3 regions of the Fretibacterium fastidiosum genome follow, and region 2 is predicted to be linked to each of the others. Evidence: riboswitches for the same ligand, from Rfam matches in the RefSeq annotation. Region 2 holds a riboswitch; each other region holds the start of a gene.
The links. A riboswitch is a leader RNA that binds a small molecule or an ion and turns the genes downstream of it on or off. The one in region 2 is predicted to bind cobalamin.

Region 1 (3,275 bases), 400 kb from region 2:
GGCGCCGCCCAAAAGGTGCCCAAATTGAAGCCCCACCGCCGTGACGATGGGGATGAGCGCGTTGCGCATCATGTGCCGCATGGTGACGGCGCCCTCCGAAATGCCCTTGGAGCGCGCGGTACTGATGTAGTCCTGCCGGATCACCTCGAGCATACTGGAGCGCGTCATCCTGACGATCGTCGCCGCACAGCCCGTGCCCAGCGTCAGGGCGGGGAGGACGAGGCTCTTCACGAGGGGAACGAACCCCTCGCCCATCCCCTGCGACGGCAGCCATCCGAGCCCCAGCGAGAAGACGAGGACCACCAGGAGCCCGAACCAGAAGTTGGGCATGGCGACCCCGATGAGCGACAGGACGGTCGTCGTGTAGTCGAGCAGGGTGTACTGGTGCTTCGCCGAGATGATGCCGGTGGGGAGCCCGATGAGGAGCGCCACAAAAATTCCGGCCAGGGCCAGGACGCAGGTCGCGGGGAAGCGCTCCAGCACCATGTCCATGACGTCGATCTTGTTGCGGTAGGAAACTCCCAGGTCCCCGTGCAGGGCGTCCTTCATGTAGATCAGGTAGCGCACGACGATGGGCCGATTGAGGCCGAGCTCCTCCCGCGTCCGCTGCAGGAGCTCCGGCGTCGCGCCGTCGCCCAGGATGATGGCGGCCGGGTCCCCAGGCGTCAGGGCCAGGATGAAAAAGACGATGAACGTGACGCCAATCAGCACGGGGATCATCATCAGGAGCCTACGTAGGATATAGCGCAGCATCAGCTATCAGCCTCACCTTGCAAGGAATACTGAAGTTTTCAAAAAGTGCTCTCCTATTATATCACTTCACAAAAGAACCCTATCACCACAGGTGAGAAAAGACGTGAAACGGACTTAGCGCGCCCCTGGCCTCTGCAACCAAGGCCTTACGAGGTCCTTGAAGATCATTGCCCCGCACCACGGGCTCCGTGAAGCGGTCCCTCTCAGGTTACCCGCTGCGTCCGACGGCAGGGTCTCTGTCCCACAGCCGCATCCAGCCGTGTGAACTCCTCAAGGACGTCCTTGTTAATTTTCCATAAATTAAACATAACAAAATTTAGAAAAAAAGTGTTATCATAAATTATAAACAGAACTCTTGTTCGTCGGGGGAAGTCGGGTGCAACGCCCGCGCGGTCCCGCCGCCGTGAGAGGAGGACAAGCCAGGTTCGGGGAGGGCGCGAAGGCGCGGCTCCATCGAACTATGTCTTGGATCCCAAGCCGGAATACCTGACGTTCAAGCGGACACAAGACGTTTTGCCACGAGCGATGGCGCAGGAGCGTGTCGTCTGTGACGCCCCCGCCCGCGCCCATCGCGAGGCGGGGGTTTTTGCAGCGTTTTATTCTCTGGACGACGTACCCCGGCAACGGGGTTTTGCCGTAATTCTGTAAGTATTGAGGAGGATGATTTTTTCATGAAACGCGGAAACAAAGTAGTGTTGGCGGCTGGTTTGCTCCTTGGGGTCGCCTCGGCGGCCTTTGCGCACGAGCTGGTGATGAAGCCGCAGAAGATGAACGCGGCGAAGGGCGAGACTCTGGCGGTTGAGATCCACTCGGGACACAAGTTCATCGTACCCGAGGAGGTGGAGAGCGTCGAGCGCATCAAGGCGGGAGTCTTCAAGGACGGCAAGCTCCAGGAGGCCGGGCTGAAGCCGAACGAGAAAAACCTGTGCATCGACTTCTCCCTGCCCGTCGAGGATGCCTCTCAGTCCATGGTGATCCTCGCCAACAAGGACGGCGGTGTCTGGTGCGTCACGAATGAGGGCGGCAAGTCCGGCCTTCGCAAGGACCTGGAGGCCCAGGGCCTGAAGGTCACGAAGGCGACCAAGAACGACAAGTTCGTCAAGGTTATCGTCAACGCCTCCAGGGACGACAAGAACTTCGCCGTTCAGACGGGGCAGGCCCTTGAGATCATCCCCGTGACCAACCCTGCGGACGCCAAGGTTGGAGAGTTCTTCGAGGTGAAGATACTGGTCGACGGAAAACCCTACTCAGGGGCGGTGTGGGCGAGCTACGACGGTTTTGCGCCTGAGTACGAGGACACCTATGCCTACTATACCCAGGCGGTCCAGGGCGTGGCCCATATCAAGATCACAGCCCCCGGTCTCTGGGGTGTGCGCGCCATGAAGACGGACCTGCCCGGCAAGGAGGGCGAGTACGACTCCGTTGCTCGCAGGACCTTCCTGCTCTTTGAAGTGAAGTAGCAAAGTCCATCAAAGATGAACGCCTCTTTCAAAAAGACGGCGCTGCTCGGGCTGGCGGTGATCGCCGGCCTGAGCGGCCTTTTAGCGCAGCAGGCGGACGCACACGGCGTGGGCTATTCGGAGTCCACGCTGAAGCCGGTATCGCTCGAATTCTTCTACTCGACGGGAGAGCTTATGAACTACCTTGAGGCCAAGGTCTTCTCCCCTGCCGACGAGAAGATCGCCTACCAGTCAGGACGGACCGACGAGGGGGGGCGTTTCGCCTTCACCCCCAATAAGCCCGGGACGTGGCGGGTCATCGTCAGCGATGAGGACGGGCACAGGGCCGAGGCGACAGTGAACGTGACGGAGGACTTCCTGAAGGCCGGGGCCACAGGAGGCGGTTCGGGCATCGACATTCAGGAGAAGAAGGCCGCCCCTGAGGGACTGGATCTTCTCCTGAGGGCGGGGCTCGGCGTCAGCCTGATCTTCAACATCGCCGCGTTCGTCCTGCTGCTGCGGTGCAGGAAGGCGGTGTAGTCCCATGCATATCAGCGAGGGAATCCTCTCCACTCAGGCCTTGGCCGCCGGATGGGCCGTCGCGGGCGTCGGGACGGCGGTCGGGCTCAAAAAGCTCAACCCCGATAAGATCGTCCGCGTCGCGTTCTCCTCGTCGGTGTTCTTTCTGGCCTCCCTGATCAACGTGCGGCTCGGCCCCAGTTCGACCCACCTCTCCCTTATCGCGCCCATGGGGCTGATCTTGGGGTGGTCGGCCTTTCCCGCCGTGATGGTCGCCCTGATTCTGCAGGCCCTCCTGTTTCAGTTCGGCGGCCTCATCGTTCTGGGGGTGAATACGGTGGATGTCGCCGTTCCTGCGCTCGCCGCCTACTTCCTGTTCGCGGGCCCGATCTGCAGGAGCAGAGGCCCCATCGCCTCCGTACTGGGCTTCATCGCAGGTGCCCTGGCCGTGCTCCTCTGTGCCGTGGGGGTGGAGATCTTCCTGAGGGGGACGGACGCCAATCTATCCGACATCGCCGACACCGTCTTTATCGCCCATATCCCCCTGGCCCTGATTGAGGGGGC
Region 2 (3,275 bases):
ATCAGCCTTATCGAGTGCCGCAGAAAGCTCATCCCTCAATTTCCAAACGAAGCTGCCTTCTTCATTTTTATCAGCGTTACGGCCCACGTAAAGAACCGTCCACCACCGTGTGGAGCCATTGTCTCTGGTGTTTGGTGAAATGCCGGTGGCTTCACAAATGCGCTTTGCCAGTCCGAATGAACCGGCGTTGTAGAAATTTTTTGTCTCACCGTATTTCATGGCAAGCTGTGTGCAGGATGCCATGCCGCCGTAGTCTTTTATGCGCTTCATGATTTCCAGTGCACTGGTGGTAAAGACGGTTTCGTCCTCGAGGAGTTTGCTCCAGTCATCGACAGTAAGGCCGGAATCATAATCGGAACCATACCATTTAACAGGCTTTGCAGCAGCGGCATCCTTTTGCGAATAATATCTGCTGATGTAAAATCCAACGTCAATGGTCAGAGTTTTCAACTCAGGATCGGAATAGCACGTCTCGGTCAATTGCGATTCGAAGAGGTTCACCAGCTCGGTATCTTCTTTTAAAGCCAGGCTGATCTCATCGTAAAGTCGTAGGAAGTTTCGGATATTATCGGCATAAGCGCCTTTTTTGAAACGGTAATTCGAGTTAAGTTCGTTGGCAACTGCTTTTGCTTCACTGAACTTGTAGATGTAGTATTTGTCCGGATAACGGAGCCACAAGTAGGTGCTGATGGAATTTTCATACTGATAATGCTGTGCGTCCTCGCTCCCGTACTCCTTCAAGAGGATGGACGAGTGCGCACTAAAAGCATCCATCCGTTCAAACACATCCTTGCTCTCATCGAACAGAGCAATGAACATGGAACGAACCTCTTCATGAGCGGACCTGGCGAAATCGACGATCATGCCCTTCGGGAAGTAATTTGCGGAAGTCAGTAAATTGAGGGTTTTGTCCAAAGACCGACTCAGCATCTCCGGAAAATCAACTGCGTTCACATCCCAATTATCCTGAAACCATTTCACGGCTTCCCATTTGTATTTCTCATTTTCCCACTGTTTTGAAACGAAGTTCCGTTTGTACTCAACCAGTATATCCTTCAGTCGAAATGGATCAAACATGGCAAACACCTCTCAAATGCTTGTCGTGCTATAGCGAAAACCAGGTGCTTTTATTATAGCGCTCCATCATCAAGGCAGGAAATTGAACCTCAACGCCGCCCGCCACTGCTTCAGGCCAGACGCCATCCCCCAAAACGGGGTGACAGGACCGTTGAGCGACAGCAGACGATCGGCGGCCTTGTTGCTTTTTTGAGGGCGTTCCATTAGAATGACGTCTTGTACAAACAGGCTGTTTGTATATGGAAATGCGTCATCGTCCTCCCTGTCCGACGCGCGATACGGTGGGGACGGTGTAGATGGAATGGGGTGAGAGTCCCCGCGCGGCCGGCACTGTAAGCGTGAACCCATGCTGAAGCGTCTCTTCGGGACGCCATGACGAACGTCAGTCACTGCGGCATCAGGCCGTGGGAAGGCAGGCATCGGGCGCTGGGGGCTCTCCCCCTGAATCGCAAGTCAGGAGACTTACGCATTTTCTCTGGAGGACGTTGGCCCCCTGCCCAGGGCGGACGTCTTGGCGCGTGAAAACGGACGCGCCGACCTTCTCGCTTGCAGAAGCGCAGAGGGCCGGCGCGTTTTTATCTCTGCGACGCGCAAAAGGTGCGGGCTTGCCGCCCGCAGGAGTTTTGCACTATTTTTGGAATTTTAGGAGGCAAACATGAAGAAAACGGTTTTTGCGGCGCTTTCCCTCGCGATGGCGCTCCTCTGCGGCACGGCCCTGGCGAAGGATGAGATCGTCCTGTCGGGCGGCGATAACGCCATGGCGGGAAAGATCGACCCCGTCCGCGGGTATGGTGTCTGGGGACCCGACATCTTTCACTGCCACCTGCTGAAACCCGGCAAGGACAACCTGCTGGAAAAGGACCTGGCAACGGATGAGAAGGTCAGCGAAGACGGGCTGAGGTACACGTATGAAATTCGCGAGGACGCGAAGTTCGCCGACGGCCACCCCCTGACAGCGGAGGACATCGTCTTCACGTTTGAGAGCACGAAGGCCGCCGCATCGGTCGCAGACCTCTCGATGTTGGAGAGCGTTCGGGCGCTCGACGACCGAACGGTGGAGTTCACGCTCTCCCGTCCATGGTCGTTCTTTCCGCACCTCCTGAGTTACGTCGGCATCGTTCCGAAGCACGCTTATAAGGAGGGCTACGGTGACATGCCGCTGGGCTCAGGCGCCTGGCGTATCGTGGACTTCCAGATCGGACAGCAGATGATTTTGGAGCCCAATCCGCACTATTACGGCAGGAAGTCCCCCTTCAAACGGGTGACGATCCTCAAGGTCGACGACGACGCCACGCTCGCTGCAGCGAAGTCGGGACAGTTGGACTTCGTCTTCATTCCGGCGGAGTTCGCGGCCACAAAACAGGAGGTGCCGGGCATGAAGCTCCTGACGCTCGACACCTTCACCTCGCTGGCGATCAACCTGCCCGTCATCCCCGAAGGGGTTGCCTCAGGAGATGAGAAGGTGGGTAACAACGTGACCTGTGACCCGGCCATCCGCCGCGCGCTGAACGTCGGCATCAGCCGTCAGCTTCTGGTCGATCAGGCGTTGAGCGGAATGGGGAAGCCCTCCTTCACCATCGGCGGAGGCTGGCTGCCCTGGGCCTCGAAGCGGACGTTCGAGGACGGACGCCTGGAGGAGGCAAAGAAGATCCTCGAGGACGCCGGCTGGGTGGATTCGGACGGCGACGGCATCCGGGAGAAGGACGGCCTGAAGGCGGAGTTCACGATCAAGGGCCGCAGCAACGACATGCCTCGTTACAACGTGGTCGTGGCGGTCGCGGAGAGCGCCAAAGCGCTTGGAATCCATATTATCCCTCAATCCGCACCCTGGGTTGAAGCGCGCCACGCCCGCGCTACGCCGACGTGCTGGGCGTTCGGCTACCCCAGCCCTTCGGACTTCTATCTGTTTTACCATTCTTCGCAGATCAACAAAGGCGTGATCGGCAATCCGCCCTCGTACTCCAACCCGGAGGTCGACGCCCTGATCGACAGGGCGCTGCGCGCCACAAGCCAGGAGGAGAGCGACAGGCTGTGGCAGCAGGCTGAAGAGCTGGCGGACGCAGACGTGCCGTTCCTGTACGTTGCCTGTCCCCAGGACAACTACCTCGTCCGCGACGGACTGACGATACCGCCGCTAGGAAGGGTCAAATCCAGAAACCAGGGCGGAGCGGGGCTGGAGAACCTGAACGAGTGGAGCT
Region 3 (3,275 bases), 960 kb from region 2:
TTAACTCAAATTGATTATAAAACCACAAACAAAAATACACGCAGCCACACAAAAACCCTATCCGCACAGGGCGCCGGGCTGAGCGAGGCCCGGCTTCACGCGCAGCGGGAAATACGATCCTCTGAACTTCAGTCCCTATCCCGCAGGATGGGGGAAAACGCGCCCTCAGCAGCGCCCCGTTTCCGCCAGCTGAGCCTTCTCCTCCTCCGTCATGTAGCGGACGTTAAACTTCAAGAAGGCGAACACGGCCACGACGAGGGGCATGAACAGGTTGAAGAAGCAGTACTTGAAATAAAGGGCCGTCGGCACGCCCAGGGCATTGCTCATAAAGGCGCCGCAGGTGTTCCACGGGATCAGGGCGCCCGAGACGGTGCCCATGCCCTCCAGAGTGCTGGAGAGCTGGGACGGGTGCAGTCCTCGTTCCCGGTAGGATTGAGCGTACATGCGGCCCGGTATCACGATGGAGATGTACTGCTCCGGCATGGTGATGTTGCTGAACAGGCAGGTCACCTCCGTGGAGACGATGAGGCCCGCATAGCTCTTCAGCCGGAACAGGACGGCGTTCACTATCGTCTCCAGCTGGCCCGTCTCCTCCATGATCCCACCGAACATCATGGCGATGATCGTCAGGGAGATCGAGAAGAGCATCCCCTCCAGCCCGCCCTTGGTGAAGAGCGTGTCGATGACCTCAACGCCGGTCTCGCTGACGTACCCGTAATGCGCGCACTTCAGGATATCTCCAAGGGAAGCCCCCTGATAGATGGGGGCCAGGAACGCGGCGGTCAGAAGCCCGATGACGATACCCGGTATGGCAGGCATCTTCATCGCCACCAGGACGATGACCAGCGCCGGCGGGATCAGGAGGACGGGACTGACCTTGAACTGGGACAGGATTCCGTCCTGAATGAGCTTGATGCTCTCCAGGCTGGTCTCGGTGCCCCCATAGCCCATGCCCATATAGGCGAACAGCCCCAGAGCGGCGAGGTAGGCCACCACCGTGGTGGGGATCATCGCCTTCACGTGAGTGAAGACATCCGTCCCCGCCATCGCGGGGGCCAGGTTCGTGGTGTCGGAGAGCGGGGACATCTTGTCGCCGAAGTACGCCCCGGAGATCACTGCGCCCGCCGCCAGGGGAAGCGGGATCTCGAGCCCGACGGCGATCCCCATGAGCGCGACCCCCATGGTCCCCGCGGTCCCCCACGAGGTCCCCGTCGCCAGGGACGTGATGGAGCAGATCAGGACCGCCGCCGGCAGGAAGAGTTGAGGGGACAGCAGCTTCAGCCCGTAAAGGATCATCGAGGGGACGACGCCCGACACGATCCATACGCCGATGAGCATACCGATGATGGCCAGGATGATGATCGACTGCATGGCCTGAGATATCCCCTTGATCATCGCGTTTTCGAGGGACTCCCACTTGTAGCCCAACCACAGTCCCATAACCGCGGCCGCGATGACGCCGACGAACATGGGGATATGCGGGTCCAGTTTGAACTTGATAATGCTCACCGACATCACGACGATGAGAAAGCCGAAGGTAAACAGCGCCTCGATAAGGTTGGCCTTCCGCGGAGTCCGGCTTCCGGGCTCCTTCTTCCCTCCTCCGGGCTCCCCCAAAAATTCTTCCTCAACGGTCTGAAGGTTATCGAAATTCCCGGCGGCATCAATATTCTTGTCCATAGTCTTCCCTCTTTCCATCTCCAAGCTCAATCGCCCTTACGGGTCCCCTGCCTCAACCGCAGCGCACTTAATCTCTCGGATGCGATACACCTCCTCCCATAAGCCCCCCAGCGTACTGCCCGACATCGCTCGAACTCGAAACGCAAAAAAAGGCTGTCCGTAAAATGGGCACAGACCCATTTTACGGACAGCCTCAGATCCTCGTAAGGCTATCCCTCTCCCCGCGAATGACCGGTCTCCTGACTCGCCTTCATCCTCGAATCGCCCTTCCCGGAAAACGGAACCCAGTGGTTGCGCGACCTCGTCCGGCACACAGTGGCGGGTCCCGCGCCGGATTTTCACCGGGCTTCCCGTCCATCAAACGCAGGTATCGACAATCAAGTGCGAACCCCCTAAGGAGCTCACGAGTGAAACGGTGAAAAAGAACGCACTTCGTGACTTGGCCCCCAGTTTAACTCAACCGGGTGGAGTTTGTCAAATTTTTTAGGCGAACAGACCAAAGAATTTCAGAAACGAAGGACGCTTTTGTATCGATGTTGAACAATCGCCGTTTCTTTTCTTACCCATGGATTGAGGCACTCAAAAAGGGCCGGAACCCTCAGGCCCCGGCCCCTGCATCAACCCGCAGGGCTCCGCCCTACGCGGCTTCGACGGACTTCACCTCGTAGCCCGCGTCCGTGACGGCCTTCGTCAGGACCGCGTCCGCCACGTCCCCGGAAAGGGTCACGAGCGCCGTCCGGTCCTCAAGGCTGACCTCCACGCCGGACACGCCGGACACCTGCGACAGCGCAGTCCTGACGTGCTTCACGCAGTTCTGGCACATCATGCCCTCCACATGCAGCAGCTTCTTCACCTTCATCACCCCCTTACCCTCGTCTCCCTCCGCGGCGCCCGACGCTTCCACGATCGGGTCCGCCGAGGCGTAACTCGGCCTGAAGCGGCGCAGGCGCAGCGCGTTGGACACCACGAACACGGAGCTGAAGCTCATGGCCAGCGCCCCCAGCATGGGGCTGAGCTTCACCTCCCACAGGGGGTAGAGCACGCCCGCCGCGACGGGGATGCAGAGGGCGTTGTAGAACAGCGCCCAGAACAGGTTCTGCTTTATGTTGCGGATGACGGCGTGGCCGAGCTGGATGGCCCCCGCCACGTCCATCAGGCTGCTGCGCATCAGCACCAGGTCCGCGGACTCGATGGCCACGTCCGTGCCCGCCCCGATGGCGATGCCCACGTCGGCCCTGGCCAGGGCCGGAGCGTCGTTGATGCCGTCCCCCACCATGGCCACCTTCCGCCCCGCCTCCTGCAGGCGGCGCACCTCCCCCTCCTTATCCTGGGGCAGCACCTCCGCCGTGACCTCGTCCAGCCCCACCTGACGCTGAATGGCGCAGGCCGTGCGCCGGTTGTCCCCCGTCAGCATCGCGACCCGGAGCCCCATGCGGCGCAGCTCGCCTACGGCCTGACGGCTGGTGGGCTTCACGACGTCCGCCGCCGCGATCACCCCCGCCAGCCGCCCCTCCGTCACGAAGAACATCGGGGTGCTTCCCTCGTCCGCCAGCTTCTGCTCCAGCTCCTTCGCGCGCTCGTCGTAAAGGCCCGCC

Region 1: another riboswitch for cobalamin. It lies ahead of ACK28C_RS03180 (DUF4198 domain-containing protein); the one in region 2 lies ahead of ACK28C_RS04835 (ABC transporter substrate-binding protein).
Region 3: another riboswitch for cobalamin. It lies ahead of nhaC (Na+/H+ antiporter NhaC); the one in region 2 lies ahead of ACK28C_RS04835 (ABC transporter substrate-binding protein).

What each region holds. Positions count from the first base shown of each region.
Region 1 covers NZ_OZ209244.1:694,539-697,813, forward strand. Annotated here, with positions in the region: gene ACK28C_RS03175 (ABC transporter permease) at 1-753, opposite strand, end outside; cobalamin riboswitch at 1,065-1,262, shown strand; gene ACK28C_RS03180 (DUF4198 domain-containing protein) at 1,425-2,213, shown strand; gene ACK28C_RS03185 (hypothetical protein) at 2,229-2,732, shown strand; gene cbiM (cobalt transporter CbiM) at 2,737-3,275, shown strand, end outside.
Region 2 covers NZ_OZ209244.1:1,095,851-1,099,125, reverse strand. Annotated here, with positions in the region: gene ACK28C_RS04840 (AAA family ATPase) at 1-1,077, opposite strand, end outside; cobalamin riboswitch at 1,314-1,562, shown strand; gene ACK28C_RS04835 (ABC transporter substrate-binding protein) at 1,733-3,275, shown strand, end outside.
Region 3 covers NZ_OZ209244.1:137,423-140,697, forward strand. Annotated here, with positions in the region: gene nhaC (Na+/H+ antiporter NhaC) at 166-1,680, opposite strand; cobalamin riboswitch at 1,892-2,070, opposite strand; gene ACK28C_RS00615 (heavy metal translocating P-type ATPase) at 2,318-3,275, opposite strand, start outside.